DNA from 3 places in the Marinobacter sp. CH_CUG1437-1 genome. Region 1 is predicted to be linked to each of the others. Evidence: predicted binding sites of a transcription regulator. Region 1 holds the regulator's gene; each other region holds the start of a gene.

What was found. The regulator sigma-54, encoded in region 1, starts transcription at its own class of promoters, with help from an activator protein. The targets are predictions, from matches to a motif close to ANTGGCATNNANNTTGCTNT.
Region 2: flgA (flagellar basal body P-ring formation chaperone FlgA) is a predicted target of sigma-54. The motif match lies at 9,235-9,254, and genes of this name have one in related genera.
Region 3: glnA (glutamate--ammonia ligase) is a predicted target of sigma-54. The motif match lies at 7,521-7,540, and genes of this name have one in related genera.

What each region holds. Positions count from the first base shown of each region.
Region 1 is NZ_JAYMEW010000003.1:539,828-549,981, reverse strand. It holds gene murA (UDP-N-acetylglucosamine 1-carboxyvinyltransferase) at 1-784, opposite strand, end outside; gene WA411_RS11345 (BolA family protein) at 813-1,055, opposite strand; gene WA411_RS11340 (STAS domain-containing protein) at 1,160-1,492, opposite strand; gene WA411_RS11335 (MlaC/ttg2D family ABC transporter substrate-binding protein) at 1,489-2,142, opposite strand; gene mlaD (outer membrane lipid asymmetry maintenance protein MlaD) at 2,175-2,624, opposite strand; gene mlaE (lipid asymmetry maintenance ABC transporter permease subunit MlaE) at 2,659-3,441, opposite strand; gene WA411_RS11320 (ABC transporter ATP-binding protein) at 3,438-4,250, opposite strand; gene WA411_RS11315 (KpsF/GutQ family sugar-phosphate isomerase) at 4,439-5,419, shown strand; gene WA411_RS11310 (KdsC family phosphatase) at 5,442-5,990, shown strand; gene lptC (LPS export ABC transporter periplasmic protein LptC) at 5,987-6,571, shown strand; gene lptA (lipopolysaccharide transport periplasmic protein LptA) at 6,555-7,121, shown strand; gene lptB (LPS export ABC transporter ATP-binding protein) at 7,099-7,824, shown strand; gene WA411_RS11290 (RNA polymerase factor sigma-54) at 7,982-9,502, shown strand; gene hpf (ribosome hibernation promoting factor) at 9,603-9,911, shown strand; gene ptsN (PTS IIA-like nitrogen regulatory protein PtsN) at 9,999-10,154, shown strand, end outside.
Region 2 is NZ_JAYMEW010000004.1:119-10,272, forward strand. It holds gene WA411_RS12060 (NYN domain-containing protein) at 1-161, opposite strand, end outside; gene WA411_RS12065 (hypothetical protein) at 178-1,986, opposite strand; tRNA gene WA411_RS12070 (tRNA-Ser) at 2,620-2,710, opposite strand; gene WA411_RS12075 (isochorismatase family protein) at 2,916-3,446, shown strand; gene WA411_RS12080 (cupin domain-containing protein) at 3,513-4,172, shown strand; gene WA411_RS12085 (DUF7352 domain-containing protein) at 4,201-4,566, opposite strand; gene WA411_RS12090 (LysR family transcriptional regulator) at 4,677-5,576, opposite strand; gene WA411_RS12095 (flavin reductase family protein) at 5,595-6,212, opposite strand; gene WA411_RS12100 (MFS transporter) at 6,212-7,408, opposite strand; gene WA411_RS12105 (CheR family methyltransferase) at 7,412-8,239, opposite strand; gene WA411_RS12110 (chemotaxis protein CheV) at 8,277-9,206, opposite strand; gene flgA (flagellar basal body P-ring formation chaperone FlgA) at 9,395-10,096, shown strand.
Region 3 is NZ_JAYMEW010000007.1:116,136-126,289, forward strand. It holds gene WA411_RS16745 (potassium channel family protein) at 27-1,205, shown strand; gene WA411_RS16750 (CYTH domain-containing protein) at 1,233-2,096, opposite strand; gene WA411_RS16755 (porin) at 2,187-3,194, opposite strand; gene dtd (D-aminoacyl-tRNA deacylase) at 3,683-4,141, opposite strand; gene pip (prolyl aminopeptidase) at 4,233-5,195, opposite strand; gene typA (translational GTPase TypA) at 5,322-7,133, opposite strand; gene glnA (glutamate--ammonia ligase) at 7,694-9,097, shown strand; gene WA411_RS16780 (DUF4124 domain-containing protein) at 9,272-9,796, shown strand; gene glnL (nitrogen regulation protein NR(II)) at 10,051-10,154, shown strand, end outside.

The DNA of each region.
Region 1 (10,154 bases):
CCAGCAGGTCTTCCCGGGTATCCTTCAACTTCACACGACCGCCGGTTGCAGCCGCAGCCACCAGGTAGGTACCGGTTTCAACCCGGTCTGGCAGCACGTTGTAATGACAACCGTGCAAACGCTCGACACCGTTGATTTCGATGGTGGCGGTACCGTGGCCTTTGATGTCTGCACCCATGGCAATCAGACACTCCGCAAGGTCGACAACCTCCGGCTCGCGGGCCGCGTTCTCCAGGATGGTTTTTCCGTCTGCCAGGGCAGCGGCCATCATCAGGTTCTCTGTGCCAGTTACCGTGACGGTATCCAGGAAAATGTGGGCGCCCTTCAGGCGACCGTTGGTCTTGGCCTTGATGTAGCCATTCTCGACCTTGATCTCTGCGCCCATCATTTCAAGGCCGTGGATGTGCAGGTTCACCGGACGGCTACCGATTGCACAGCCGCCTGGCAGGGATACTTCCGCCTCGCCGAAGTGGGCAACAAGGGGACCCAGCACCAGGATGGAGGCGCGCATGGTTTTTACCAGCTCGTACGGCGCGTGGAAGTGTTTGATGGTGTTGGCGTGAATTTCCACGCTCATTTTCTCATCAATGATCACTTCAACGCCCATGCGGCCGAGAAGCTCGATCATGGTGGTCACGTCGTGCAGGTGTGGCAGGTTGCCGACAGTCACCGGCTCGTCCGCCAGCAGGGTTGCTGCCAGTATGGGCAGTGCGGCGTTCTTTGCACCGGAAATCCGGATCTCACCATCGAGAGGCTTGCGGCCCCTGATCAGAAGTTTATCCACAATAATTATCCTGTTTTGTCCGGGCCGCTCAGCCCTGGCGCTCGGCCCATTCAGCCGGAGTAAAGGCTTTCGGATGAAGTGCGTGAATCGAACCATCCATGATTTGCTGGAACAGCGCCTTGTTGATCAGCTGCTGGCGTTTGATGGTCGGCAGGCCTTCGAAGACATCACCCACCACGACGACCAGATAATGGGTACCATCAACCTGTACCTGAACTTCGCAGCCGGGCAATGCTTCCTTGACCAGCTCGGTGACTTGGGTGGCATCCATAGAAAATCCTCGGGTGTTTTGAAATCAGGGGCGAGATTGTAACCAATTCCGGCGCTCGGGTCAGCTTTACCGTCTTGTAAACAGAGGGCCCGAGACCGGAAAATTCAGTGGGGTGCCTGGGAAGTTTCCGGGCGAAAACCCGTAAGCTGGTCATCCAGGTTGCTCAGGGCCGCCAGAGAAGCCAGTCGACTACTCACACCCCGGAATGACAGGGTAATACCGGTTTGATGCGCCAGGCGCTGCCAGCAGAGCAGCATAGAGAGCACCACACTGTGGGCGGTGACCAGACCATCGAGGTCGACAACCAGATCCCCGGATACCGAGCGGATCAGTTTCTCGCCCTCTTTCCGCAGTCTTACCACCGTGTCCGGAGTAACCTCTCCAGACACAATCAGCGCTTCATCGGAAAGCTGAACCCGAGGCACACCTGCCGTCATGAGTTGTCCACTTCCCGCTCCAGGTTCAGCGATTCAACGGCATCGCTCCAGCCGTCAATCACCACCTGAATCTGGCCGCGGTTTTCCTCCATTTCCTGGCTGAACCGATCCCTGAAGGCCAGACCGATGTTCACGCCCTCAACAATCACGTTTTCCATCAACCATTTGCCTTCGGAGTTCTTGTACATCGAGTAGGTCACCGGGTAACGGTTTCCGGATGCGCTGATAACCTCCATCTGAACGGAGGCGCGGTCGTCACTCTGAGGGTTGATGGTCGCTTCTTTGACCTGGATCTCGAAATCTTCGGCATTGACCAGCGCCTGCGCGTAGCTGTCAAACAGGCTGCGCTTGAACTTGACCACGAATTCGTCCCGCTGCTCGGGCGTGGTCTGCCGGGCGTAACGCCCCATCACTCGCGCAGCAATGCGACGGAAGTCCACGAAATCCGTCAACGCCTTGTCCATGCTCTCGTAGAATGCTTCCGGATCTCGCTCGTACAGCCCGCGCTCTTCATTGAGCTTTTCAACGAGCCGCTGGGTGTTTTCATCCACATAGTTCCGGAGATCCTCCGCTTCACCAGCGTGAGCCGGCATAACGAGAACCAGAGCCATCAGAAGGCCAAGCAGAATGTGGTGTTTCAGTGCAAACATCAGGATCTCCTGTTAAATCTTCCCGGCCCGAGTCAGCGGCCCGATGCAAAGTTGCTGATCAATCGCTCCAGGTTCATGGCCGACTGCGTTGAATAGAAGGTATCGCCTTCCTTCAGCGAATCCATCTCGGCCCCGATCGATATATCAATGTACTGTTCACCGAGCAGGCCGGATGTACGTATAACTGCGGAACTGTCAGAAGGGATATTGTCGACGTCCGAGTGAATCGACATTTCCACCCGCGCCTGAAATGTCTCTTTGTTCAGGCTAATGGATTCAATGGTGCCCACGGTCACCCCTGCCATGGAAACTCGCCCACGTGGCGTAAGCCCGCCGGTATCGTTGAAATTGGCGTAGATCGTGTAGGTGCTGTCGGCCGACTTCGGCGACAGCCCGCTCACCTGCAATGCGAGGAAAAGCAGCGCCGCGCAGCCTGCGATCATGAACAGTCCAACGATGATTTCAGTGGTTCTCTGTGCCATTTCCGGCTCCGGTATTCTCTCGTTAATCGATGATTCAGAAATTGCCAAACATCACAGCGGTCAGCACAAAATCCAGCCCCAGCACGGCCAGCGAGGAGTACACCACGGTTTTGGTGGTCGCCGAACTGATACCTGCCGAGGTCGGCACGCAGTCATAACCCTGATAAACCGCGATCCAGGCGCAGACAAAGCCGAAAACAACGCTTTTAATGACGCCGTTCAGGACGTCATCAACAAAATCCACCGACGACTGCATGTTGCCCCAGAAGGAGCCTTCAAACACGCCTAGCCAGTCTACACCCACCAGCATTCCGCCCCAGATACCGACCACCGAGAAAATCACGGCAAGCACAGGCATGGCGATAAACCCGGCCCAGAGCCGGGGCGCAATAACCCGCCGCAGCGGGTCCACGCCCATCATCTCCATGCTGGATAGTTGCTCGGTGGCTTTCATCAGACCGATCTCAGCTGTCAGCGCCGAACCCGCCCGGCCCGCAAACAACAGCGCAGTCACAACAGGCCCGAGTTCACGCACCAGAGTCAGGGCTATCATCTGACCGATGGCTGCCTCAGAGCCATAATCGCTCAGGATCGTATACCCCTGCAGCCCCAGCACCATGCCGATAAACAGGCCGGACACCACAATGATGGCCAGGGACAGAACACCAACAGCGTAAAGCTGTTTCAGCAGGAGCGGGAAACCGGTGGCCGGCCTCGGCACCCCGCCCAGAACGCCCGCCAGGAAACGACCGGATCGGCCGAATGAGGAGACAATATCAAGACCGAGACGACCGAACGCCGCTATTCTGTCGATCAAGAGGCACCCCCGGACAACCCGAAGTCCTGAGCGTCGCCATCCGCGGGGTAATGGAACGGCACGGGGCCGTCCGGCTGCCCCTGAAGGAACTGCTGCACCTGCCCGGAGGGATGGGCCCGCAACTCTTCCGGCGTGCCTTCACCGATCACCTTGCCGTCCGAGATGATGCAGGCGTAATGACAGATGCTCAGGGACTCAGGCACGTCGTGGGAGACCAGCACGCTGGTCAGCCCCATGGAACCGTTCAGATCACGGATCAGCTTGACCAGAACGCCCATGGCAATCGGGTCCTGGCCCGCAAATGGCTCGTCGTACATGATCAGCTCCGGATCGAGGGCAATGCTTCGGGCCAGAGCCACGCGGCGGGTCATGCCTCCGGACAATTCCGAGGGCATCAACTGGCGGGCACCACGCAACCCAACGGCTTCCAGCTTCATCAGGACGATGTCGCGAATCATGTCTTCCGGAAGTTTTGTATGAACCCGGAGCGGGAAGGCGACGTTCTCGAACACGCTCAGATCCGTAAACAGTGCCCCGCTCTGGAACAGCATGCCCATCTTTTCGCGGAGGCTGTAGAGGGCCCTACGTTTGAGCTTCGGGACCTCATGACCATCCACCACAATACTGCCGGAGTCCGGCTTGAGCTGACCACCAATGAGGCGCAACAGTGTGGTTTTACCGGTTCCGCTGGGCCCCATGATCGCGGTAATCTTTCCGCGCGGAATGTCCAGGCTGACACCGTCGAAGATACGGCGCCCAGAGCGGGAGAACACGACATCCTTGAGCGATATGTAAGCCGGAGAATTCATAGTCCTTACCTTTCAAAGAGGGGCTACATTATGCCAAGGAGCGTTCAAGCTCAATCCAAACAGCCCAAAATGTACTGATAGCAATGATCAGTTTGACTGAACTTTCGGTAAGCGGGCATTGTTGCCGGGTGAAAATGGTATACTCTGCCCAACGTTTTCAATGTCCCGACAGCCAGGCCCCAAGCCCGATGACCGAACCGACACCCAATGATTTCCGATCCTCTGCCATCCGCGCCATCCGCATCGAGCGCGACGCCATTGATGCCCTTGAGAACCGGATCGACGACCAGTTCACCCGGGCCTGCGAAGTCATCATGAACTGCAAGGGCCGCGTGGTGGTGACCGGCATGGGAAAATCCGGCCACATCGGCAACAAGATTGCGGCCACCCTGGCAAGTACCGGCACGCCCTCTTTTTTCGTGCATCCCGGCGAGGCAAGCCACGGTGACATGGGCATGATCACCCCTCAGGATGTGGTGATTGCGATCTCCAACAGTGGCAGCACCAGCGAGGTGGTCACCATTCTGCCGCTGATCAAACGCATGGGTGCCCCCCTGATCAGCATGACAGGCAATGCCAGCTCCATCCTGGCCCGGGAAGCCATTGCCAACCTGGACGTCAGCGTGATGGTGGAAGCCTGCCCCCTGGGCCTTGCCCCCACCTCCTCGACAACGGCCACCCTGGTCATGGGCGACGCTCTTGCAGTTGCCCTGCTCGAAGCTCGCGGCTTCAGTGCCGAGGATTTTGCCTTCTCGCACCCCGGCGGCAGCTTGGGGCGCCGGCTTCTGCTCCGGGTATCCGACATCATGCACACAGGTGACCAGATTCCGGTCGTCAACGAGAGCACACTTCTCAGTGGCGCACTCCTTGAAATCTCCCGCAAGGGGCTTGGCATGACCACCGTCGTCAATCAGGACGGCACCCTCACCGGAATATTTACGGACGGTGACCTGCGCCGGACCCTGGATCGGTCAGTGGATATTCATAATACCCCCATCAGCGAGGTGATGACCCGGAATGGCAAAACCATTCAGGCCGATCATCTTGCGGCGGAAGCGCTCAATATCATGGAGGAAATGAAGATCAACGCCCTGCCGGTGACGGACGACGCAGGTGCTCTGGTTGGCGCCATCAACATGCATGACCTGCTGCGGGCCGGCGTAATATAAGGGCTATGGGGAGCTATGTGATATGACGCACCAATGGCCGGACGCCCTGCTTACAAAAGCTGCCAGAATCCGACTGATTGCCCTCGATGTCGACGGCATTATGAGCGATGGCAAGCTTTACTTCAGCGCCAACGGCGATGAACTGAAGGCATTCAACATCCTCGACGGTCTGGGGTTGAAACAGCTGATGGCGGCCGGCATTACCGTCGCCGTTATTACCGGCCGGCAGTCGCCGCTGACTGAGAAACGGATGCGGGATCTTGGCATACCTCACCTGATGCAGGGGCGCGAAGACAAGAAAGTGGCCCTGCAGGAGCTGGTGAGCACCATGGACATTGGTCCGGAAGCCACCGCCTATATGGGCGACGATTTGCCGGATCTGCCGGCGCTCAGATTCGCCGGGCTCGGCATCACCGTACCCAACGGTTACTGGCTGGTGCAGCAACATGCCGACTACTGCACCCACGCTCGGGGCGGCGAGGGTGCGGTGCGGGAAGCCTGCGATCTGCTGCTTACCGCCCACGGCAAGCTTGATTCTACACTGGCACCCTACCTGGAGCCTGAGGCGTGAACTGGCTTCCGGACCGGCCCTGGCTGCGAACCCTGGCGCTGGCTGGCACCGTGGTGGCAGCCGTCTTTTTGCTCTGGCAAAGCGATGAGCCGCCGGTCATCAATGATGAGGCAGCGGCGCTGAGGGGCGATGCCGAGCCGGACGGCTTCGTGGTGAATGGTCGGTACACTTCCTTCGACGAATCAGGGAACCTGAAGATCCGGTTCTCCAGCCCTCGCATCGAACAGTTCGAAGAAGGCAACCTGGCTACCATGGACTCTCCCCGTGCCGAACTCTATGGCGGCAACGGCGCCCTACCCTGGATTGTTGAAGCCGAGAATGGCAGCCTGCTACAGAACCAGAATCTGGTGTACCTGACGGACAATGTCCGGATTCAGCGCACGATTGGAGAACGGGACGCCACCCTGACAACATCAACCCTGACCCTGGATAACGACCGGGGCATGGTATATACAGATGCACCCGTAGAAATACGCGACGTTACCGGTATTACCCGGGCCACGGGCATGAAAGCGTGGATAGACGAGCGGATTCTGGAACTGAACTCCCAGGTGGAAGGACGCTATGAAACCGGAAACTAACCGATACCGGCGCCTGCTGGTTGCCCTGCTGACAGCCGCGATGATCGGCCCGGCGGCCGCTTTCGACCTTGATTCCGACACCCCCATCAAGGTTACCGCAGACAATGCACGCCTCGACGACAGTCAGGGCATTGCCACCTACACCGGGGATGTAGAACTTGAGCAGGGCAAAACTCGGCTGAACGCGGACCGGGTGGTCCTCTATCGCTCCGAGGACGGGCTGAGCCGGATCGAAGCCTCCGGCACGCCGGCCAGATACCGGCAACCGGCGCGAGAGGGCGAAGGCGAAACCGACGCCCGCGCCCTGAACATTTCCTGGTCAGCCACCGACAGTCGGCTGACCTTTGAACGCGAAGCAGTCATCGAGCAGAATGGCAACCTGTTCCGCGGCGACGTCATTCATTATGATACCGCCGGCCGGGTAGTGACCGCTGAAGGCGGCGCCGACACGGGCGAAGGCAGCGGCCGGGTAGAGATGGTGATTCAGCCACGCAGCGCCGACAGACGCACTGACAGACAGGAAACCGATGGCAGTTCTGAGAGCCAGTAACCTGGCAAAGAGTTACAAGCAGAAAAAAGTGGTGATCGACGTTTCCCTGGAAATTCGCAGTGGGGAGATAGTGGGACTGCTTGGCCCCAACGGCGCCGGGAAAACCACCTGCTTCTACATGATCGTCGGGCTGGTCCCTGCCGATCGTGGCCGTATCACCATCGACAGCCGGGATATTACGCCACTGCCGATGCACGGACGCGCCCAGCAAGGCATCGGTTACCTGCCCCAGGAAGCCTCGGTGTTCCGCAAGTTGTCGGTACGCGACAACATCATGGCGATCCTCGAAACCCGTCGGGGGCTGGGCAAAGCGGATCGAGAGAAAAAGCTCGAGGAGTTGTTGGAAGAATTCCACATAACCCATATCCGGGACAGCGTTGGCATGGCCCTGTCGGGAGGGGAACGACGACGGGTGGAAATTGCCCGGGCGCTGGCCATGGAACCGGCCTTCATACTTCTGGATGAACCCTTCGCCGGTGTCGACCCGATATCCGTAAGCGACATCAAGCACATCATCCGGCATCTGCGTGACAAGGGTATTGGCGTTCTGATTACCGATCACAACGTGCGAGAGACCCTGGACATCTGCGAGAACGCCTACATTGTCTCCGGAGGCCACATCATCGCCTCCGGCAATGCCGATGCGATTTTGGCCAACCAGCAAGTCAAGGAAGTCTACCTGGGCGATGAATTCAGGCTGTGACACCGAAAGGCTCATTGTTTTGATGACCTGTAGCAAGTAAACTCGGCAAAGAACTTGCTAGGGTAAAATAAAACGACGGCAAGTAACCGGCATATATAGAATTTTTCACGACTTATGACACAAAGCGCTGATGAGTGACGGATCCTGAACCATGGTTATGAAAGCCTCCTTACAGTTAAAGCTGGGTCAGAGCCTGACCATGACGCCCCAGCTGCAACAGGCGATCCGGCTTCTCCAGCTCTCCACCCTCGACCTCCAACAGGAAATCCAGCAGGCACTGGAATCCAACCCCATGCTGGAGACATCCGAGGACGATGATCAGGCTGACGCAACCGCCGAGAACGACGAGCGCGAGACCAGCGAGAAAGAATCCGCGGCCGAGTCAGCGCCGGAACCTTCGAGCGACTGGGACGAATCAGAGAATGGCCCGGATTGGTCCTCCGAAAACGACATTCCGGACAACATTCCGGACGACCTGCCGGTAGACACCGCCTGGGACGACATCTACCAGTCCGCGCCCGCGCCGGCCGCCCGCAACGACGACGAGAACGATCACGATTTCGAGACCCGCAACTCGCCCACCGAGACACTTCAGGATCACCTGGAATGGCAGCTCAATCTGACCCCGCTGAGTGAACGGGACCAGGCCATTGCCCATGCCCTGATGGACGCTGTGGATGAGCGCGGCTATCTCACCAGTCCTCTGGAAGAAATCCACGCCGGACTGCTGGATGAAAACGAGGAAGACCCTCTTGAACTGGATGAAGTGGAAGCTGTCTTGCACCGTCTCCAGCATTTTGATCCGCCAGGGGTGTTTGCCCGGGATCTTCAGGAATGCCTGCTGATCCAGCTCAACCAGTTACCGCCGGAGACGCCCTGGCTGGCCCAGGCGCGACTGGTGATTACCCACTACATCAATCTGTTGGGCAACCGTGACTACGCCCAGTTGCTGCGGCGCAGCCGTCTGAAAGAAGACCAGTTGCGAGAGGTTCTGGCTCTGATCACAGGGCTCAACCCGCGGCCGGGCGACGTGATTGATCGCGCCGAACCCGACTATGTCATTCCGGACGTTATCGTTCGCAAGCATAATGGCCGCTGGCGTGTTGAGCTGAATCCGGAAATTGCCCCGCGCATTCGGGTGAATGCCAGCTATGCTTCACTTATAAGGCGTGCGGACAGCAGTGCCGACAACACCTACCTGCGTGATCAGTTGCAGGAGGCCAAGTGGTTTATCAAGAGCCTGCAGAGCCGCAATGAAACCCTGTTGAAAGTGGCGACCCGTATTGTCGAACACCAGCAGGGATTCCTGGATCACGGCGAGGAAGCTATGAAGCCGCTGATTCTTTCAGACATCGCCCAGGCGGTAGAAATGCATGAATCGACGATTTCACGGGTAACCACCCAGAAATACATGCATACCCCAAGGGGCATTTTCGAGTTGAAATATTTCTTCTCCAGCCACGTCAGCACTGACGAGGGCGGCGAATGCTCCTCCACGGCCATCCGGGCGATGATCAAGAAGCTCATTGCTGCGGAAACGCCCAAAAAGCCGTTGAGCGACAGTAAAATTGCAGCCATGCTAGGGGAACAGGGAATCAAGGTTGCGCGACGCACCGTTGCCAAGTACCGGGAGGCCATGCACATTCCGCCGTCCAACGAGCGCAAGCGGCTGGTCTGAATACCCCGGTGCGGGACGCAACACCGTATTCGCCGGCGCACAATGCGCCAGCACCCAGACCGGCTCCCGGGAGCCGGCACGATGACAACAGGAGACGCCTATGCAACTCAATATTTCAGGCCATCACGTAGAACTGACTCCCGCACTGAAAGATTACGTTTCAGAGAAGTTCGAAAAGCTCGAGCGTCACTTCGACCACATCAGTAACTGCCAGGTGACCCTGGAAGTGGAAAAGGTGCGCCAGATTGCGGAAGCCACGTTGCACGTAGTTGGTGGTGAGATTCACGCAAAGGCAGAAAACGAGGACATGTACGCAGCCATCGATGCCCTGATCGATAAACTGGACCGCCAGATCCTCAAGCACAAGGAAAAGAATGTAGACCGGATGCACGGAAACGGCTCTCGCTAACTGGCTGTTTTCATGCAAGTCATCTAATCGAGCTGCGACATGAACAACGTGTCGCAGCCTTTTTTTTAACGGAAACGCAGTCGATCCATGAGCGACACATCCCTGACCATAGACACTATTCTTGTTCCGGAGCTCACCCTCTGCAGGGTACCTGCGTCCAGCAAGAAACGGGCCCTGGAGTTTATTGCCGAGCAAATAAACCACCAGGACAACACGCTCAGCGAGACCCAGCTCTTCAACAAC
Region 2 (10,154 bases), on a different contig from region 1:
AGAATTTCTTTCCAGCCCGCCCTGTGAGGCTGAGTCCAATCGGCGTAAACCCTCTGTATAGCTACGTCACCATTTTTCTCTACTTCCCGGACGACCCCTTTAAAGTCCTTAGGGCTAATGTTTTCGCCGTCAACAAGTACTGCAAAAGTTTTACTTTTCATTGTCGTCGTCCTTGCATCAGTGGTCTGCTTCAAAACAAAGGCGGAAGCCTATTTTTATGTGTTTGGCTTTTCCGGTGCTACTGGCTGGAACAAGATCTCGATTCAATGAATCTGATCCATAGATAGAAACTAGAGATTTCGAACGGACGGCTGCTGCCATTTTTCCGTTCGGGTTTTCATATAGCCACTCTGCGAAGTTGTCCGAATTCACAAAATGTAGCCCTTGTTGATTGCTAACGAGCTCGGGTTGATTTCTAAACCTACACTGTAGATTCTGGAAAGATGTCTCATTCATATAGGGAGGGTGCGCACCGTAATTCCGGCCGGATGATTCGTCAAAAAACTCCAAAAGCTCGTTGGACCTTGAGTCAGGTGCACCCGCTAAGCCCCTTGGCACTCGTCCAGAAGTTGGACTGCGAAGTTCTAAATACTCAGCGATTTTCAGCAGTCTTACAGGAAGCTGATAGACGTCTTCAAAGTACTTTGCGTAAGCACAAGCATCAAACCATGTCACGGTTGCCGGGGCTTCGAGTTGGTCCACATTCATACTGACAAGCCTGTCCATCTTGAATGCATTTTCCAGGCGTTCCCGCGCGCTGAAATAGTCGGACCTCTGGTTTGAAAACTTAGCGAGCTCTGAAATGGGAACGAGATTGGAGACGTAAAGACGTTTGCCGTCGAGCTGGACGATATTAAAGGCCAGAGGGCAGTCTTTTTTTACTTCTGATCGTGCTGAGGGCGGATGATAAAGTTTGCGCTTTAAGAGGGAGGCTCGAAGTATTTCAAGTTCGCCCGGATAGTCAGCTAGCGAGCCGCCACCGGCATAATAATCTTGCTCAGCGAGATGCTCGGCCTGCTCACGCCATCCGCTGAATTCGAAATAGTACCAGCGCAGGAAATGATAAGCTTCATTCATCTGTGCGGGAACATCTGATCTCTTTAGAAACGGGTCGTAAATCTGATGCTCGAAGGCCGCTGAGCGTAGGCCTGGAACGACAAAATCGTACTTTCCATCTGCTCCTTTAAGAAACACCAAGCGATCATTAAATGGAATGACTTCGACCCAGCCTCGTTCGCTACTTTCTATTTCTTCGCGAAAAAGGTCCGCCAGTTTAACTGTTCCTTGGTATTCCTCCGCGAAGCAATCAGGATCATAACTTTGAGGACAATACAGCTTTGGTAAAGAGCTGTTATCCGAGGCTGGCTCTACTAGAAAGTCTCCTAGCAGATTAAAGCTCGGATAAATGCACTCAAAATAGAAACCACTGACTACCATATCCCTGGTTCGCCTAGAGGAGTCGCCAAAATTAGAGTCGGGACCTTGCTTTGCCTTCCCTATTAACTCATAAAATCTGGTAGAGCCAATTGACGGGATCCCGCCGAATTGGCGATACATAGTCCTATTGAACGTCCATTTTCCATCATCATAATGAGCGTGATAGTCAAAGTTATGACCGGTAAATAGCTTTTTGGGAAGAGGCGACCCCGATTGAAATAGCCGCCCGCAAACCTGCTCGACTGTTAGTTTAAGCGGGACCATTGCGTCGGCGGGCTTTCCGGCTGGATGCAACAGATCAGCCCTGAAATGCAGGCCGTTATGCTCCATGAAAGGCTTTATGGAATCAGAGTAAATTTCGCGATATTCCGAAAACCCGCCTTTAAAGCCGAGCTCTTTGACTACGAGGTTGAGCAACGAATTGTGTTTGATTTTTTCGCGATCTCTCAAACAGTTCTTTGCTGAATTCTTGAGTTCTTCAGGGGAAAGTCCGCGCAGCGGCAGAATATGAAACTTCTTAGTGGGTAAATAACGAACGACGTTAGACATTTCTCATTCTCATTGTGATGCTCCCAGCATTGTTGAAAGCTGGAGTGCCTGAGCAAAATAGAAACGAGAACAAGTGAATCTGAGGAGCAAGAGAATGTTGCTTTTCAGAGGAGGGCTTTTGTTTGATGAGACACTAACACCAACCGCAGGGAACCCTATACCTTTCGAAGGATACTATCGGCGTTGATTGTGCTGGTCAACCCTTTGACGCTTCAGCGGAAGATAATCATAGTGGACTTCCCCCGATACGCGTGACACACCCTAGCCTCAAAAGGAGGACTTCGGAATCGGATCTGAATGTTCGCTTTGCGACCTTAGCAAACATTCACGGTCCGCGGGTATCCACCCTATCATGAGCACATTCTGGCTCAAGAAACTGATCAACCGGTACCGGTACTAAACGCTATCAGCGAGAGAATGAAAGGCTGATTTTCTGAGTGAAAATTAGCGCTTTGGTATGGCAAAAAGGGAGGGATTATTCGGGCCTTTGGCCCTCACCCCTTCGGGGCCGTCGTCGCTTTGCTCCGACGTTCCTCAGCCTGCTTTGCAGGCTTCGGTCGAACCCGCGAGGGTTCTTTCTACCCTGCCGATCAGCCAATAAAAAACCCCAGCATTTCTGCTGGGGTTTTGTATTGGCGGAGAGGGAGGGATTCGAACCCTCGAAACGCTATTAACGTTTACACACTTTCCAGGCGTGCGCCTTCAGCCACTCGGCCACCTCTCCAATAAACTGTTTCAAATCAGCGACGTCGTCGCTCATTTGAGGGCGCAAACTTTAATGGTTTTATGGGCGGTTGGCAACTCCCTGGCGGAAAATCGTCGAAAAAATTACTGCCTGGGCGGTTTTGTGTTTACCGGTTGAACAGATTCAGGGCTATCGTTAACACAATGCCGACAGGAATCATCAAAGCAATCGGGAGATAATAAAAATGCTGATGAAAGCCGAGCAATCGACACTGGTGCTCATCGATGTTCAGGAGAAGCTGATGCCCGCCATCAGCCACGGTGATGAAGTGGTGGACCGGTGCATCGTTCTGGCCACCATTGCCGGGCTTATGGAGGTTCCTGTGTTGGGAACCGAGCAATTGCCTGACAAGCTTGGGCATAACGTTGAAGCCATTCGGGAACTGTGTAACACGACTCTGGCCAAGCACCATTTTGATGCCTGCCCGGATGGTCTCGTTGATCAGCTACCCGAGGGCCGACAGCACATTGTCATAGGCGGTTGCGAGACCCATGTCTGTATGATGCAGACCGCTCTGAGCCTGATTGATGCGGGTTACAAGGTCTGGGTGGTGGCGGATGCGACCGGGTCCCGTAACGAGTTTGATCGCGATGTTGCGCTGGACCGCCTCAGCGAGAGCGGCGCCAGGATCGTAACGCTTGAAATGGTGGCGTTCGAATGGATGCGCCATTGCAAGCATCCGCAGTTCCGGAACATCCAGGCCCTGATCAAATAGAGGCATCCACTGTGCGGCCGCATTCGTAGACAATCGCTTCAGTCACAGGTGGTTTCGAGGTTCACAATGCTCAATATGGACTTTTCCAGGAAGGTTGTCGTTCGCACCACCGAGGAGGATTGGGTTCCCAGCCCCGCCGGAGGTGTTCTGAGAAAGCCCCTGGCCCGTGAGGAGGCCGAACGTGGGCATGCCACCAGCGTCGTCCGATACGAGCCCGGAGCCTCCTTCAAGCGACACGAGCACCCCCTGGGCGAGGAGATCCTGGTGCTGGAAGGCGTCTTTTCCGACGAGACCGGGGACTATCCGGCCGGCACCTATTTGCGCAATCCGCCCGGCAGCGGACACGCCCCGTTCAGCAAGGAAGGTTGCACCCTCTTGGTCAAACTTCATCAGTTCAATGAGCGTGACCAATCGACGGTGCGCATCGACACCCGCAATACTCCGTGGCTCCCGGGTATCGGAGGGCTAGAGGTAATGCCTCTACACGAGTTCGAGCACGAGCACGTCGCCCTGGTGAAGTGGCCGGCCAAGGAGATCTTTCAGCCCCATCGACACTTCGGCGGTGAGGAAATTTTTGTGCTGTCCGGAGAATTCTGTGACGAGCATGGGCGCTACCCCGCCGGCACCTGGATTCGCAGCCCGCATATGAGTCAGCACCACCCGTTCGTGGATGAGGAAACGATTATCTGGGTAAAAACCGGTCATCTACCGATCGAAGCGCATTAAAAAAGGGCCCCGGAGGGCCCTGAAGAGGCTAAGAGATCGCTGTGCGTTGCCAGTTGTGCCTGCTGAATGCGTCGTTGCTTGCGCCCTCTGACATCGGGCTGAAGAGTGCCTCTTCGTCCGCAGGGACCGCAAACACGTGATACGCCTCAGGGCCAAATGGATCCAGAGCGGTGTCGACATACTCGAAACTGTCTGGCACGGGTTCACCCGAGAAAGCGACACGGAACTGGCGATCCAGGGTCGGTGTGGTCACGCTCAGGGGCTGCTCTACCCAAAGGTAAACGGCCTTGTGGGGCACGATGTATTCGCTGCGCACCACCCTGTAACCCTCTTTGAGCGTGAGCGTGGTCGGCTCCTTGCCCGGTTCCAGACGGAATTTGTGGATGGTTTTCATAGCTGCTGCTCCTCTTCGGGTTGCTGCCTTTCACAACTCCATCATGGACAGGAACAGGAATCGATAAAATAAGCTTTTGTGAGCTTTTAACTTCGACATTTTCGATGTACTTAGGCTTCTCTGCTGTCAGCATGCGCCTCAACGATCGCCCTAACACCTTCGTGGGCAGTTTTTCGGCCCCGGGTGATGGCAAACAACTCATCCATTACCTCATCGATTGAGGCAATCTGCTCTACCTCATACTGACGACACACCTCCTCACGGATTGATGTTGGTGCGGCAAAAACGCCATAGCCCTGGCTGCCAAAAACTTTGATCAGGGCGCTATCGTCGACACGGGCAACGAGTTTCATGCGGACCCCGTTCAGGGAGAACCAGTTCATCAACCGCTCGAAGTAAGGGGCGTCGGTGGCGTTGGCCAGCAGCGGCTGCCCATTGAGGGATTCCGGAAACCCTTTCCTCAGCTTTTTCGCGAGCTTCGGTGCGGCATAGAGACTCATGCTGGACCCCGAAAGGGGATGCACTGTGAGGTTGCCATCTTCTTGCAGTTTCGGCATGCGGTCAGTCAGCACAAGGTCCAGCTCCTTGCGTTTCAGGCTCAGCACCAGGTCCTCGGTCCGGCCCGTCTGGCATTCAAGCTGAACGGAGCGCTCACCTGCCATGGCCGGTTGCAGCAGGTAATAGGCAATCAATTTGTGAATGGAAGCCGATACGCCGGCGCGCAGGGTCAAGGGACGCTCGGAAGGATCAAGCCGGAGGGTCTCAGCAAGCTCGCCAGTCAGGGCGAAAATATCATCGGCGTAGCCGAGAATCAGCCGGCCAAGGTCCGTGAGAATAAGCTTGCGTCTCTCCCGGGAAAACAGGCGACCACCCACCGACGCCTCAAACGTCGCCAACTGACCGCTGAGCGTCTGCGGAGCCAGCTCCAGGACCTCGCTGGCGCGCGCGATCGACCCTTCCCTACTGATTACCCAGAAATAATACAGGTGGCGAAGATTCAACTGTTCCATGGATCTGCCCTGTCAGCGTCAGGAGGGCCGCGGAATTTTGAGAATCTCACCGAAGGTGACATATTCGCTCCCACCCAGGCGGCCAATGGGATCAATCGCAGCGCCGTCGAAGGTCAGACGGTTCTTGTCATCGTAACGGGCCGCAGCATCCGATACCCAGACCCGGGTAACCTTCCCGAATACCAGCGACTGCGGCGCTGCACCAATTTCCTTGATGTCATAAAGCTCGCAGGCAAAGGCGACGTGACAGTCCTTGAGCCGGGGCAAGCCTGTACCCTCGAAATCCACCAGCTCCAGATCAAGATTTTTGAGCTCCGATTCGCCATGGGGCAGCGTTCGTGAGGATTCCGTAACTGCCTCTGCGAGATCCCGATGGGCGATGTGAACCACAAAATGCGTTCTTGCCTCAATGTTGACCCGGGTGTCCTTGGAAACACCCTCCGCCGGCTTTTTACCAACCGAAATCATCAGCAGGGGTGGATTGCTGGTAATAGGCGTGAAAAAAGAGAACGGCGCCAGATTGAAGTCGCCGTCCGGATTTTCACTCAGCACCCAGGCCACCGGTCGGGGGATAACCGTCTGGGTCAGGATGTGGTAGGCGTCCTTCGGATCCATACCCTCGAAATCTATCAGCATTATTCTCTCCCTTTGACGGCGGCTTCGGGCGCTCGTTCGCGCAACAGCCACAGAGTCATCAACAATCCGTGAATTATGAGGAATGGCACTGCAACCATAACCAGGCCGCCCCACCCCAGCCAGCTCAGAATAGCGCCGGCAGACAGCGCAGCGGTGGCCTGGGAGCCAAAGACCATCATGTCGTTCAGACCCTGAACCCGGAAACGTTCGGCATCCCGGTACCCCCGGGGCAGCAGCGTTGTGCCGCCAACAAAAAGAAAATTCCAACCGACACCCAGTAACAGAAGGGCTGAAAGATAATGATGAAAACTAACGCCACTGGCCGCCAGGCCGATGCAGCCCAAATACGCCAGCAATCCCGCAGCCATCATCAGCGGTATGCCCACGACACGGGTCAGCCAGCCGCTGATCAGCGAGGGTAAATACATGGCCATGATATGAAGCTGGATCACGCGCTTGGCGTCATCCAGATCATGCCCGGCCATCTCGGTCATACTCAGCGGCGTTGCTGTCATTATGAAACTCATCACCGCATAGCCAATGGCGGCCGCACTGATGGCAGCCCAGACCAGTGGGTTGCCGAGAATTTCCCGCAGGGGGCGCCCGCCGCCGGGTTTTGATTCCTGAACACGCTCGGCGCCGGCCCGGTAGCCAGCGCCAAGAATCAACAGGGCTGCGGCCTGAACCACGGCGAGCCCAACCCAACTGATCAGAAATGGATACTGCTCGGCTGCGCCGCTTCCCAGCCCTGCCACTTCCGGCCCGAGCCAGGCCGCAACCAGACCACCCAGCAGCACACGGGCGGCGGCAGAGCCGGCCATACCCGGTGCCACGGATTCCATGGCGGCAAACCGGTATTGGTGAACAACCGCAAGGCCGGTACCACCGACCACAGCCGCCAGACACAGCAGTGAAAAAAGACCAGACCAGGAGGCCAACGCTCCGAGAAGACCGGCGACGATGCCCATGACCGCACCGAGCAGCATCACGCGCTTGCGCCCCATGCGTTCCATCAACCAGGTTGCCGGTTTGATGGCCAGTACAGTACCGACCACCACCAGACCGACGGGCAGCGTTGCATATTCAGGCGCCGGAGCCAGCAATCGTCCCTGGATGCTGCCGATAAACACAATAAAAGGCGCGGTGCACATGGCGAGCGCCTGGGCAGCAACCAGGACCCAGACATTAAGGGGCATGGGCTACTTTTTCCTGTAGATGATTCCGGGATGGCACTGCACCATCTCGTAGAGGTGAGGCAAACCGTTCAGCGATTCGGAGGCACCCAGAACAAGGTAGCCGCCGGGATTCAGGGTGGCGTGCATCCGGGTAAGGATGTCCTTCTTGAGATCTGCGGAAAAATAGATCAAAACATTCCGGCACATCACGATGTCGAACTTGCCGAGCATGTAGCGCTCAAGCAGGTTCAATTCCTTGAACTCCACCATACTCCGGATTTGCGGCTTGATTTGCCAGCCGCCGTTCAGGGACGGGGTGAAGAACTGCTTTTGTCGCTCCGGTGACAGGCCCCGGCCAATGGCGATCATCTCGTATTCACCCTTGCGGGCGACTTCCAGAACGCTTTTGGAGATATCCGTGGCCGTGATTTTCACGTCGCGAAGCTTCCCGGGCCTCGCACGCCGGAATTCTTCCACGATCATGGCGATGGAGTAGGGTTCCTGACCTGTTGAGCAGGCCGCCGACCAGATACGAAGGGGTTGGGCGGTTTTGCGCTCAGCGAACTCGGGAAGCAGTTTTTCCTGGAGAATCCGGAAAGGGTGATTGTCGCGGAACCACAGGGTTTCATTGGTGGTCATCGCATCGATGACCACCTCCTTCAGGCCGCCCCGCCCGGGACGCTTGAGGCGATCAAGGAGTTCACCCAGGGTATTCAGACTGTTCTCTTCGAGAATCCTGCGCAGCCTGCTTTTTACCAGGTACTGTTTGTTCTCGCCGAGTAAAATCCCACAGGCATCCTGCAGGAACGATTTGAAGGCTTCATATTCCTGTGGCGTTATTTCCGCTTTCATTGGATCTCTGTTCTGAGTGAATCTTCGAGCGGCGCCATCAACCCTGGTCGATGATCTCCATTACCCGCTCCGCCAGCTCGTCCGGACTGAACTTTGCCATAAAGTCGTCGGCCCCGACCTTCTTCACCATCGCCTGATTGAACACACCACTGAGGGAGGTGTGGAGCATGACAAACATGTCTGCAAGGGCCGGGTCACCTTTCACCTTGGTGACCAGGGTATAACCATCCATTTCCGGCATCTCGACATCGGAGATAATCAAAGAGAAATGATCCCGCGCCTTTGAACCGTCAGAAGTCACCTCCTTCAGGTATTCGAACGCCTGCTTGCCGTCGTTCTTTGTGATGACTTCCATCCCGATGGCCGTCAGGCAGCGCTCGATCTGCCGGCGGGCCACTGAGGAGTCGTCCACGACCAGCACCGGGAGATGCCCCGGGACGCGCTCGGCACTCTTGCTCAGAACCGCCTCGGTGACATCCTCACCAAGCGGAGAAACTTCTGCAAGAATCTTCTCTACATCAATGATTTCGACCAGCTTATCATCAATTTTGGTAACAGCGGTAAGGTACACATCGCGCCCTGCTCCCTTGGGCGGAGGCAGAATGTCTTCCCAGTTCATGTTCATGATCCGGTCGACGCCGGTGACCAGGAAACCCTGTGTCTTGCGATTGTACTCGGTAATGATGACAAAGCTGGTAGCCAGCTCTTCCTGGGGAATGCCGGGCAAGCCAATGGCCATGCTCAGGTCAATGATGGGGATGGTCTCACCGCGGCTGTGAGCGACGCCACGAACAACAGGCCGACTGTTGGGCAGTGACGACAGTTTCGGACACTGCAGTACTTCTTTCACCTTGAAGACGTTGATCCCATAGATCTGCCTCCCCCTTAAGCGGAAAAGAAGGAGCTCCAGGCGATTCTGCCCTACCAACTGGGTTCGCTGGTTAACACTGTCCAATACCCCTGCCATTTCGATTCTCCTGGCCTGCCGGAATTACAACGGCATATATCTTGCTGGTCACTGAATAATAGCGTGATTGACGGAAAGCCGTCATATCAGCGGCGGATTAGCCCGTTTAACGGCCACTGCCATCGAATCCTTAGCCTGATTCGGGCTTTTCTGCCTTGTTGTTGACAGCATAGGACAAACTGCTACGTATGCGCACCACCAAATTCGCTCTGATACTGCTAATGTCTTGCTTGAGCGCCCCGCTGCTGGCTGACACAACCGCTGAACAGATTCGCCAGGCGACACTGGAATTTCTTGACGGCTTTGCCAGAGAACAGGCCGCAGAAGGCTACACCGTATCCTTTGAACCGGGCTCCATCGACGACCGACTTGCACTCGCGGAATGCGAGAAGCCCTTGAGTGTCGAATTCAGTGGAGATCCCTGGAAAAGCACCAGCCCTTCGATGCAGGTGGCCTGCGAAGGATCAAGGCCCTGGCGGATGTTTGTGACGGCTCCCGTTTCCATCCACGGGCCGGCCCTTGTGGCGGCAAGACCGCTGACACGGGGAGAACGGGTAACCGAAGGCCTCCTCGCCAAGCAGTCCGTTGAAATCAATGCCTCCCGGCGCGGCGTCATTACCGACGCGAAACAGGCCATTGGCATGGAAGTGCGCCGGTCGGTCAACGCAGGCTCGCTGATCACGCCGGATATGCTCTCTGCGCCAAATGCCGTGGAACGGGGCGACCATGTTATCATCACCGCCAAAACGGGCGGATTCTCAGTGCGTTCGCGCGGGAAGGCCCTTGCCAGCGCAGGGGTTGGCGAACAGGTTCTGGTTGAGAATCTGCGATCCTCCCGCACGATCAAGGCCAGCGTTGTTGCGCCAGGTCATGTCGAAATCCCGATGTAAGCCCGCCTCGGCATGAGCTTGCCGGTGCGGCAAATCCCTGCCGGAAACCCGGTAGAAA
Region 3 (10,154 bases), on a different contig from region 1:
CGCAACTGAACAGGCCGCCGACACGGATGCAACGAAACCGCCGCCCACTGAATCCGGAACATCAGGAAACCCATCTGCCCATGGGCGGCCTGATTCGGAGCCGGATGAAGCGCCTGTTCGCAATACTGGGCGTGCTGCTTTCGGTACAGGTTCTGATCATCTGGGCAGCCGAAGACCTTTCATTATTTGAAGCTGCCTGGCTGACAATGACCACACTGGTCACCGTTGGCTATGGGGACTATGCGCCCCAGACCATGATCGGTCGGTTCAGCACGATTGTGCTGATGTTTATTACCTCAATTACATTGCTGACACTGATCGTCAGCGACTATATCGAGTACCGGTTCTATCGACGGGAACGGATTCTCACAGGAAGGTGGATCTATAAAATGAATGACCACATCATTATTGTTAACACGCCCCAGCACGGGGGCGAGCAGTATTTCATGAGGTTTGCTTCCCAGATTCGGGAAATCCCGGGCTATGAAACCATTCCTATCATGATACTGACTCGCCAGTTTCCGATGGGACTGCCCACAGAACTTTCCGACATCGGAGTCGTGCACCATCACGGTGCAGGGTTCGACCCCGAGGCGCTAAAAGCAGTTCACGCCGGCAGTGCCAGACATATCATCGTGCTCGCGGCAGACGAAGCCGATCCCTATTCAGATAGCCTGACTTTCGACATCGCTCATCGATTGACAGAGCTGAATCTCGGCAGTCACACCATTGTCGAATGCGTCAACGACCAGAACCGGGGACGCTTCAAGGCGCTCGGTGTGAGGACCATCATCCGCCCTGTTCGAACTTATCCGGAAATCATGGTGCGTTCAGTGGTTGCCCCCGGCTCGGAAAAGGTTCTGGAGGACCTGTTCAACTACGAGCACGATCATCCCCATCGGTACGAGCTGAAGCTGGACGACCTGAACTGGGCGGACATAGTCAGCGCCCTGGTCCGTCATGGAATAGGGACTGCGCTCGCTTACATTGATGACGACAATGAAGTCATATGTCATCCGCCGACCAACGAGGAAATTGAAGGCAAGGGATTGATTGTGCTTGTTAAGTCCGCTGACACACCAGAGGTGTCAGTAGTGGAGGAAGCCCTGGAGCGATACCGGGTTTTCCTGAAGCAGTGGCGAGCCCACTCCGCCGCGCAGGAAACGGGCGAAGCAGAGCCAGAAAAAAACAAGTCTCCCGACTAGAAACCACCGGACTCCACAATCCGCCAGCTACTGCCCTGAACTGGCCAGCTGCAACTGGAGAACACCCAGCTCTGTAGCGTTTTCGGAAAGACTACGAACCGTCGATCCGCGAGCCAGCTCAGCGACCACATGCTCCCAAAGCTCCCCGCACCCCGCGGCAGCAGCTACATTTGCTACTTTCGAAAGATCCAATTGGTCTGCAGGGAAAGGCTCGTCAAGCAGCCAACAGCTCCCCAACGCCTGAAGGAACTCGGTTACGGTTAGCGGCTCAGTATTGCAAACAGTCTCCGGGCGATAGAGGCCCGCAAGAAAATACCCCTGCTCGGCCTTGCTGATAAGATTCAGAAAAACGGGAACTTCTCGGGCCAGCTCAAGTGCCCAAGCGACCAAGTGCCTGCCGTCACCGCTTTTCAGCTCAAACTCCACCTCGTGCAGTGGCCACCTGGCTTCATTGCCAGCCACACTGCCAGAATCGAGGGCGATCTCGATGACACTCTGCCCCTCTTCCAACCAGAGCACGTTACGCTGGAAGTTGGTTTCAAACACTACCCGCAGACTGCCGAGATCCAGATCGGTACTCAGCGGTGTGTCCTCCAGAAACGACAAATTCAGATCCGGGCCGGATACCGGCCACTCCCACTCTTCGCGCCGGTGGGCGCCATCGACAAATTCACCCCGGGTTTTCAGAGTTTGGATGTAGTCATCACCGGCTTTGCGGATTCTCAAAGCGGCTTTGGCGCGATTCAAATCGGCTTTTGGCGTGTCGAAATAGCGATTGACCAGGGATTTGGTTTTTCCAGGTAGAACCTCGGGGCGGGCTGAGAGCCACTGCAAAGCCTGCGCCTGGGCAGCTTCAGATACACTGAGCTTGATTTCCAGTTCGGTTGCCATTTCCACGACCTTTTCTCATGTTCATAAACGCAAAAACCGGCGACCCAAGGGTCGCCGGTTTTCATACTACAGGATTAGCCGGTTGGCTGATCAGAAGTAGTAAACAGCACCAACTGAAGCGATGGACTGCTCGTCGCCAGAGGCGCCTTCCAGGCTGTACTCGTTAGCTGCGTCTGAACCAGACAGGTAGCCTTCGAAGTAAACGTACATGTGATCAGACACGTTGTGCAGAGCCTGCAGGATTACGGTGTCTTTCTTGTCGCCAGAAGCATCGTCGTCCAGCATCTGGTAAGACAGAGCGAACTGGTTCGCGCCCATGGTGTACACACCCATTACGCCAACGATGTCGTTTACGTCTTTGCGGGTCTGGTATTCACCAATCACGCTGAAGTCGCCAGCGCTGTAGGTCGCTGTCAGACCGTAGCTGTTTTCGTTGTTGTCGGCTGCAGCGCCGCCGTCGTTGGAGTCCATACCAACAGACACTTCAAGAGCGTCTACAGCGTAGGTCGCAACCAGCTGGTACGGGTAAGATTTGTCCGCGCCGCCCTTGGTGTCGCTATCGCCGTTAACCTGAACAGCTGCAGAAACAGTCAGACCGCCGAAAGACGGAGACATGTACTGGACCAGGTCACCTTCACCAGTGGAGTAGTTACCGAAAATGTCGGAACCCACTTCGTGGAAGTTACCAATCTTTACGATGGCACTTTCGTAGACAGAATCGTCAGAGCCGACCCAGATCTGACCGAAGCTATCACCCTTAACACCTACGTAGGCTTCGTCAAGAGCGTCGATACCGTTGCTGCTGGACTTGTCGTCAGCGTTGATGCCTTCAAGCTCCAGCTTGAAGAAGCCAGTGATGCCCGGAGCGATTTCGTGATCGTGCTTAACGCCCAGAGTGGAACCGTTGTCAGCGTGCTCAACCTCGGAGCCACCGCCGTCAACGTTGGTGTGCTTCAGCACGTACTGGATGTTGCCGTATACAGACGGCATGGAGTCCATCTTGGCCGCCAGTTCGGAAGCTGACATTTCAGCCTGTGCGAAAACACTGCCAGAGAAGGTAGCGGCTGCAATAGCAGATGCGATGAGCGTTTTTTTCATGTTGCGTCTTCCTTTTTGAGTTAACTCAGGTTTTAGCGACGGGTTCTTATCCCGATTTTGTAAGGCTTCACCAGTCAGGCTGGATGAGGCCGATTCTGCATTACCCTTGTGTCAGTTTGATGACACACAAGTAACTTTTCTTCTTCTTCGGATAAATCTGAAAGATTCCAGATCTATACAGCTCAACCACTTACAGGATCTTCTTAAAGTCCTGAATGATGAAACTGTTTTAATACAATCATTCTCATTTTGCAAATTAACTGCGCTGCATTTTTAGCTCTTTTGGCACCAGAAACGCAATTATTTATGCGATTTGGCGCTCAGGAGCTCCGTTGCAGTTATATTTCAAATCCGAGGCCAGATTACCATTAACTCTTTATTAACAGCAGCTTGCCCCCTTAAAACTGCGCACACACAAAGTCTCTGATGGTAATTTCGCACCATTGCAGGCCAGCATGGCGGCCTGCGCACAATACTAGTGCAACTACCTATTCACACCTTTGTCTATTCTCAAGCATGAAGGTGACAGGCCCATCATTCGTTAACCCAACCTTCATATCCGCGCCAAACCTTCCTTCCCCTACTCTATCCGACCCCAGGCGTGAAATTGCGTCTGCCACAAACGATTCATAAAGCCTGTTGGCGTCATCCGGCCCCGCAGCCAGGGAAAAACCGGGCCTGGTTCCGGAAGACGTATCGGCCGCCAAAGTGAACTGTGGAACAACAAGGAGGGAACCACCGATATCCAGCAGGCTGCGATTCATCCGCCCTGCGTCATCGGGAAACACACGGTAAGTGAGGATTTTTCGGCAAAGTTCCCTTGCCTCGCGCTCGCTATCTCCTTTCTCGACGCCCAGCAACAGCAAAAGGCCTTTGTCGATCGAGGCTATCTGCTCACCGCCCACGGTAACACTGGCTTGCGAAACTCGCTGGATCAATCCTTTCATCAACTGCCTTGAGGACGATTGAACAGGCAAAATTGAGATCGGGCAAGAGTGTATCCATGCCAATTACCGGCCGCAACCCTCAAAACGCAATTCAGCCAGCACTTTTTTCAGTTTTCGCGACAACGGACTCAACACCGCGAATGAGTGCATCGACAATAGCTGGCTCCGATGCAGAGTGGCCTGCATCCCGAATGATCTGGAATTCTGCCTCGGGCCAGGCCTTACTGAGCGCCTGGGCATTATCCAGAGGACAAACCATATCGTAGCGTCCGTGTACGATAATCCCGGGAATGTCCGCCAGACGGTGCGCATTGCGAAGGATCTGGTCGGGCTCAAGAAAGGCGGCGTTCATGAAATAGTGGCATTCGATACGGGCCAGCGCGATGGCTACATGAGGATGGCCGAAATGCTCAACTACCCTGGGGTTCGGATGCAGGGTTGCACACCTACCCTCCCAGATTGACCATGCCTTGGCCGCCTGGATCTGCTCCAGCTCGTTGGTACTGGTCAATTTTCGGTAATAGGCTGCCACCATGTTATCGCGCTCGACTTCCGGAATTTGCGCCTCGAAGTCAGACCAGTAGTCCGGAAACACGCGGCTGGCCCCTTCTTGGTAGAACCACTGAATATCGCGGGGACGACAGAGAAATATGCCACGCAGAACCAGCCCGGACACTCGTTCCGGATGTGACTGGGCGTAAACAAGGCTCAGGGTCGACCCCCAACTGCCGCCGAACAGAAGCCACTTATCGATACCGAGGAACGAGCGTACCGCCTCCATATCCTCAACCAGCTTGTCGGTGCTGTTACCCTCGAGCTCTGCTAGCGGCGTGGAACGGCCGGCACCGCGCTGATCCATAAGAATAATCCGGAACCGCTCGGCATCGAAAAACCGCCGGTGATAGTCCTCGCACCCACCCCCCGGGCCACCATGAACAACGAGAACCGGCATCCCGTCGGGGTTTCCACTTTCTTCAACGTAGAGTTCATGAGGTGGATCAACGGCAATACGGTGCTGGGCGTTGGGCTTGATTTCCGGGTACAGGCTGAGCATGAAGCGCTCCGTTTAAAGGATTTACCCGGAGTTTAGCTTAAGCGAAAAGAAAGAGGCATTCCGTAGAGGGGAGTACAGAAGGAAATGGGGTCAGATGAAGACTTTCATCTGACCCCATTAAAGACGTTACTTCTTGCTGGCGCGCTTACGCTCGTTCTCGGTCAGAAGCTTCTTGCGCAGCCGGATGGACTTCGGCGTCACTTCCACCAGCTCATCGTCGTCAATAAACTCCAACGCCTGCTCAAGCGTGAACTTGATGGGGGGCACCAGGCCGATGACTTCATCCTTGCCGGAGGCACGCATGTTGTCGAGCTTTTTGGCTTTGGTGGGGTTCACCACCAGGTCATTGTCCCGGCTATGAATACCACACAGTTGCCCTTCATAGATCTCCTGCCCCGGATCCAGGAACAGCTTGCCGCGGCTCTGCAGGGTTTCCAGCGAGTAGGTCAGCGCGGTACCCGTAGCCATCGACACAATGACGCCGTTCTGGCGGCTGGTAACGTCCCCAACCTTGATCGGGCCATAGTGGCTGAACGTGGACGTAAGGATGCCGGTACCTGAGGTCATGGTCAGGAAGGTATTCCGGAAACCAATCAGGCCGCGAGCGGGAATGGTGTAATCCAGACGCATGCGGCCCTTGCCATCCGGCACCATGTTGGTCAGGTCGCCCTTGCGCAGCCCCATTTGCTCCATGACGGCACCCTGGTGCTGCTCTTCGATATCCACGATGACGTTCTCGTACGGCTCCTGCTTTTCGCCATCCACTTCCTTGATAACCACTTCGGGGCGGCCAACGGCCAACTCAAAGTTTTCGCGTCGCATGTTCTCGATCAGAACTGAGAGGTGCAATTCGCCACGACCGGACACCTTGAACTTGTCGGCAGAGTCGCCTTCCTCAACACGCAGCGCAACGTTATGCAGCAGTTCTTTTTCCAGACGCTCCTTGATGTTCCGGCTGGTAACGTACTTGCCTTCCTTGCCGGCAAACGGCGAATCGTTGACCTGGAAGGTCATGGATACAGTCGGCTCATCCACCGTCAGTGCTGGCAGCGCTTCAACGTTGGCCTGGTCACAAAGGGTGTCGGAGATGAACAGCTCATCCATACCGCTGACACAGACGATGTCGCCAGCCTGGGCTTCGTCTACCTCGACACGCTGCAGACCGGAATGCCCCATGATCTTTAGGATTCGGCCGTTGCGCTTTTTGCCGTTGGCGCCAATAGCGGTTACCGGCGAATTGGTTTTGATCTTGCCGCGCATGATACGGCCGATGCCGATCACGCCGAGGAAGCTGTTGTAATCCAGCTGGGAAATCTGCATCTGGAACGGGCCGTCCGGGTCGACATTGGGTGCCGGGACATGGTCAACAATCGCCTGGAACACGGCATCCATGTTGTCATCCAGCTTTTCGTGATCCAGCCCGGCAATGCCGTTCAGGGCGCTGGCGTAAACAATCGGGAAGTCCAACTGCTCATCGGTCGCGCCCAGGTTGTCAAAAAGGTCGAATACCTGATCCACAACCCAATCCGGACGGGCGCCAGGACGATCGATCTTGTTAACCACAACGATCGGACGCAGCCCCGCGGCAAACGCCTTCTGGGTAACGAAGCGGGTCTGGGGCATGGGGCCGTCGATGGAATCAACAACCAGCAGCACGCAATCCACCATGCTCATGACCCGCTCAACTTCACCGCCGAAATCTGCGTGGCCCGGTGTGTCGACAATATTGATGTCGTAGCCATTCCATTTCAGAGCGGTGTTTTTCGCCAGGATGGTAATGCCCCGCTCTTTTTCCTGATCATTGGAATCCATGACCCGCTCGCTATCGAGCTCTTTGCGCTCCAAAGTGCCTGACTGGCGCAAAAGCTGGTCTACGAGCGTGGTTTTACCATGGTCAACGTGGGCGATAATGGCGATATTACGAAGTTTCTCAATCACAAAAATATTCCTGCGGCATGCACTCAATGACCTGAGAAGGTCGTTCGCAGGGGGAATCCCAGCACATGCCGTCTCAAATCCGTAAAATGAACTCATTCACCGGAGCTGGCTGCCCGGCACCCTGCACGGTGCTTTCCGATCATGGACCTGAAAATGACAGGGTAAAAAATGAAGCGGCGCGCAGTATAGCGAAAAGTCTGTGTCGTTAATATGAAGAAAAACGCCTATTCTTCATACAGCGGGCGCGCACCTCATTGGGGCGACCACCTCATAAATGCACCAACAAGGTGCACCATTTGGGTGCAGGTTTTCGGTGGAGGGCGCATCATTTCCTTCTAATATGCCCCAAACCCTTGCAGTTGCGCCGTTCTGGAGCATGCCCTAAAAATTGGCAAGCGCCTTGCTTTATCGAAATCAGCCGAAATTTACAGGTAAGACGCAACGGCATTTGCTAAGCTGCGCAAACCTGAGAAACAGATCGGAACCCGATAACCCGGGCGATCCGGCGCCACGAACATGAATACAGCCGCCTGTGCGGTATAACTTACGGAGCATGCACAATGTCCAAGACAGTTGATTTGATCAAAGAACACGAAGTCAAATGGGTTGACCTGCGCTTCACTGACAGCCGCGGTAAAGAGCAGCACGTTACACTGCCTGCCACCGAAGTAGATGAAGACTTTTTCGCAGACGGCAAGATGTTTGACGGCTCCTCCATCGCGGGCTGGAAAGGCATCAACGAATCCGACATGATCCTGATGCCGGACGACGAGACTTCCGTACTCGATCCGTTCACCGAAGAGACCACAGTAAACATCACCTGCAACATCGTAGAGCCTTCTACTATGCAGGGTTACGAGCGTGACCCACGCTCCGTTGCCCGTCGCGCAGAGGAATACCTCAAGTCTACCGGCATCGCAGACGGCGCCCTGTTCGGCCCCGAGCCCGAGTTCTTCGTGTTTGACTCCGTAAAATGGAACGTCGACATGCAGGGTGCGATGTACCACATCCACTCTGAGGAAGCTGCCTGGGTTTCCGGCGAAGATTTCGATCGTAACAACATCGGTCACCGCCCGGGCGTAAAAGGTGGTTACTTCCCGGTTCCGCCGGTTGACAGCCTCCACGACCTGCGTGGCGCCATGTGTGCGGCCATGGAGTCCATGGGCCTGGAAATCGAAGTGCACCACCACGAAGTGGGCACCGCTGGCCAGTGTGAAATCGGCGTTGGCGCCAACACTCTGACCCGCAAAGCAGACGAAGTTCAGATCCTGAAGTACTGCGTGCATAACGTGGCCCACGCCTACGGCAAGACTGCCACTTTCATGCCCAAGCCGGTGGTTGGCGATAACGGTTCAGGCATGCACGTTCACATGTCCCTGAGCAAAGACGGCAAGAACCTGTTTGCCGGTGACAGCTACGCTGGCCTGAGCGAAACCGCACTGTACTACATCGGCGGTGTGATCAAGCATGCCAAGGCCATCAACGCCTTCACCAACAGCTCTACCAACTCTTACAAGCGTCTGGTTCCGGGCTTTGAAGCTCCGGTTATGCTGGCCTACTCTGCCCGTAACCGTTCAGCCTCTATCCGTATCCCGTATGTAAACAGCCCGAAAGCGCGTCGTATCGAAGTTCGCTTCCCTGATCCGTCTGCCAACCCGTACCTGGCGTTTGCAGCGCTGATGATGGCTGGCCTCGACGGCATTCAGAACAAGATCCACCCTGGCGATGCCATGGACAAGGATCTGTACGACCTGCCGAAAGAAGAAGCCCTGAGCATTCCGACCGTGGCCGAGACTCTGTCCGAAGCCCTGGACTGCCTGGAAGCAGATCACGAGTTCCTGACTCGTGGCGGCGTATTCACTGAAGACATGATCGCGGGCTACGTTGATCTGAAGCGCGGTGAAGTCGAGAAACTGAACATGACCACTCACCCGGTCGAGTTCGATCTGTACTACTCCTGCTAAAACCTCGCTGTAGAGGGAAAGCAGACAAGCCCCGCCTTCGTGCGGGGCTTTTTTGTGAGCAGCCGCACAGTGCCTGGAGCCCTTAACGATATGTAACCAACATCAGGGTCTGCAGGCGTTGAAAAGACTCCGGGCGCCGCCGATAATCGAAGAAACCCAATAACAGGTGAGCTTATGAATCCAAAGTCTGGATTGGTTGCCGGCCTTTTCTTCTTGCTGGCGATTCCCGTCTCTGCCGAGGTTTACCGTAATGTCGATGCCTACGGCAACGTCACCTACTCTGACGAGCCGAGCGAGGGCTCTGAAGCGGTCCAGGTCAAGCCAGTCACGACCATCACATTGCCCAAGCCAGAAGTTGTTCAGGAAACCGAAAAGCTGCGCGAAGAGGTGCAGCGGGAAGGCGCAGCTTACGACAGCGTCTCGTTCGCCTATCCGGACAACAATCAGGCGTTCCATAGTGGCAGCGGCGACGTACAGTTCGAGGTCCGTAGCACACCCGGGCTCCAACCTGGTCACAAATACGAAGTAACGCTGGACGGGCAGCCAGTCGGGCAGAGTACTTCTGGCTCGATCACCGTCAACAACGTTTTCCGTGGAACCCACGAAGCCCGCGTCCACATCGTGGATGAAAACGGAGTTCAGGTGAAAACCGGCTCACCGATCACCTTCACCGTTCACCGCCCTTCCGCATTGAACTAACCAAACCTGCCTAACAATTCGCACTATTTTGGTGCGAACGCACCAGAAAAAAGCCATACTCTGATCAGCAACGGGGCGCATTTTCCGGACTGGTCAGAGGGATTTCTCCCATTTGCACCAGCTTACGGCACTTTTCAGCGCCAATAAGCCCCTCTGCCCGCACTTTGCCCACTCATTCGTGAACCCGGTTCAAAGTGGTTCGCTTTTTGCAAAACTCCGGAGGTCACACTATGTCGAACCAACGGGATTCACGCATGGCACTGCCTTCGGCCCATCAAACCGGATACAAGAGCATTCTCGACAGCCTCACTACCGCTGTCCTGGTGCTCGAGGACAATCTCAGCATCCGGTATCTCAA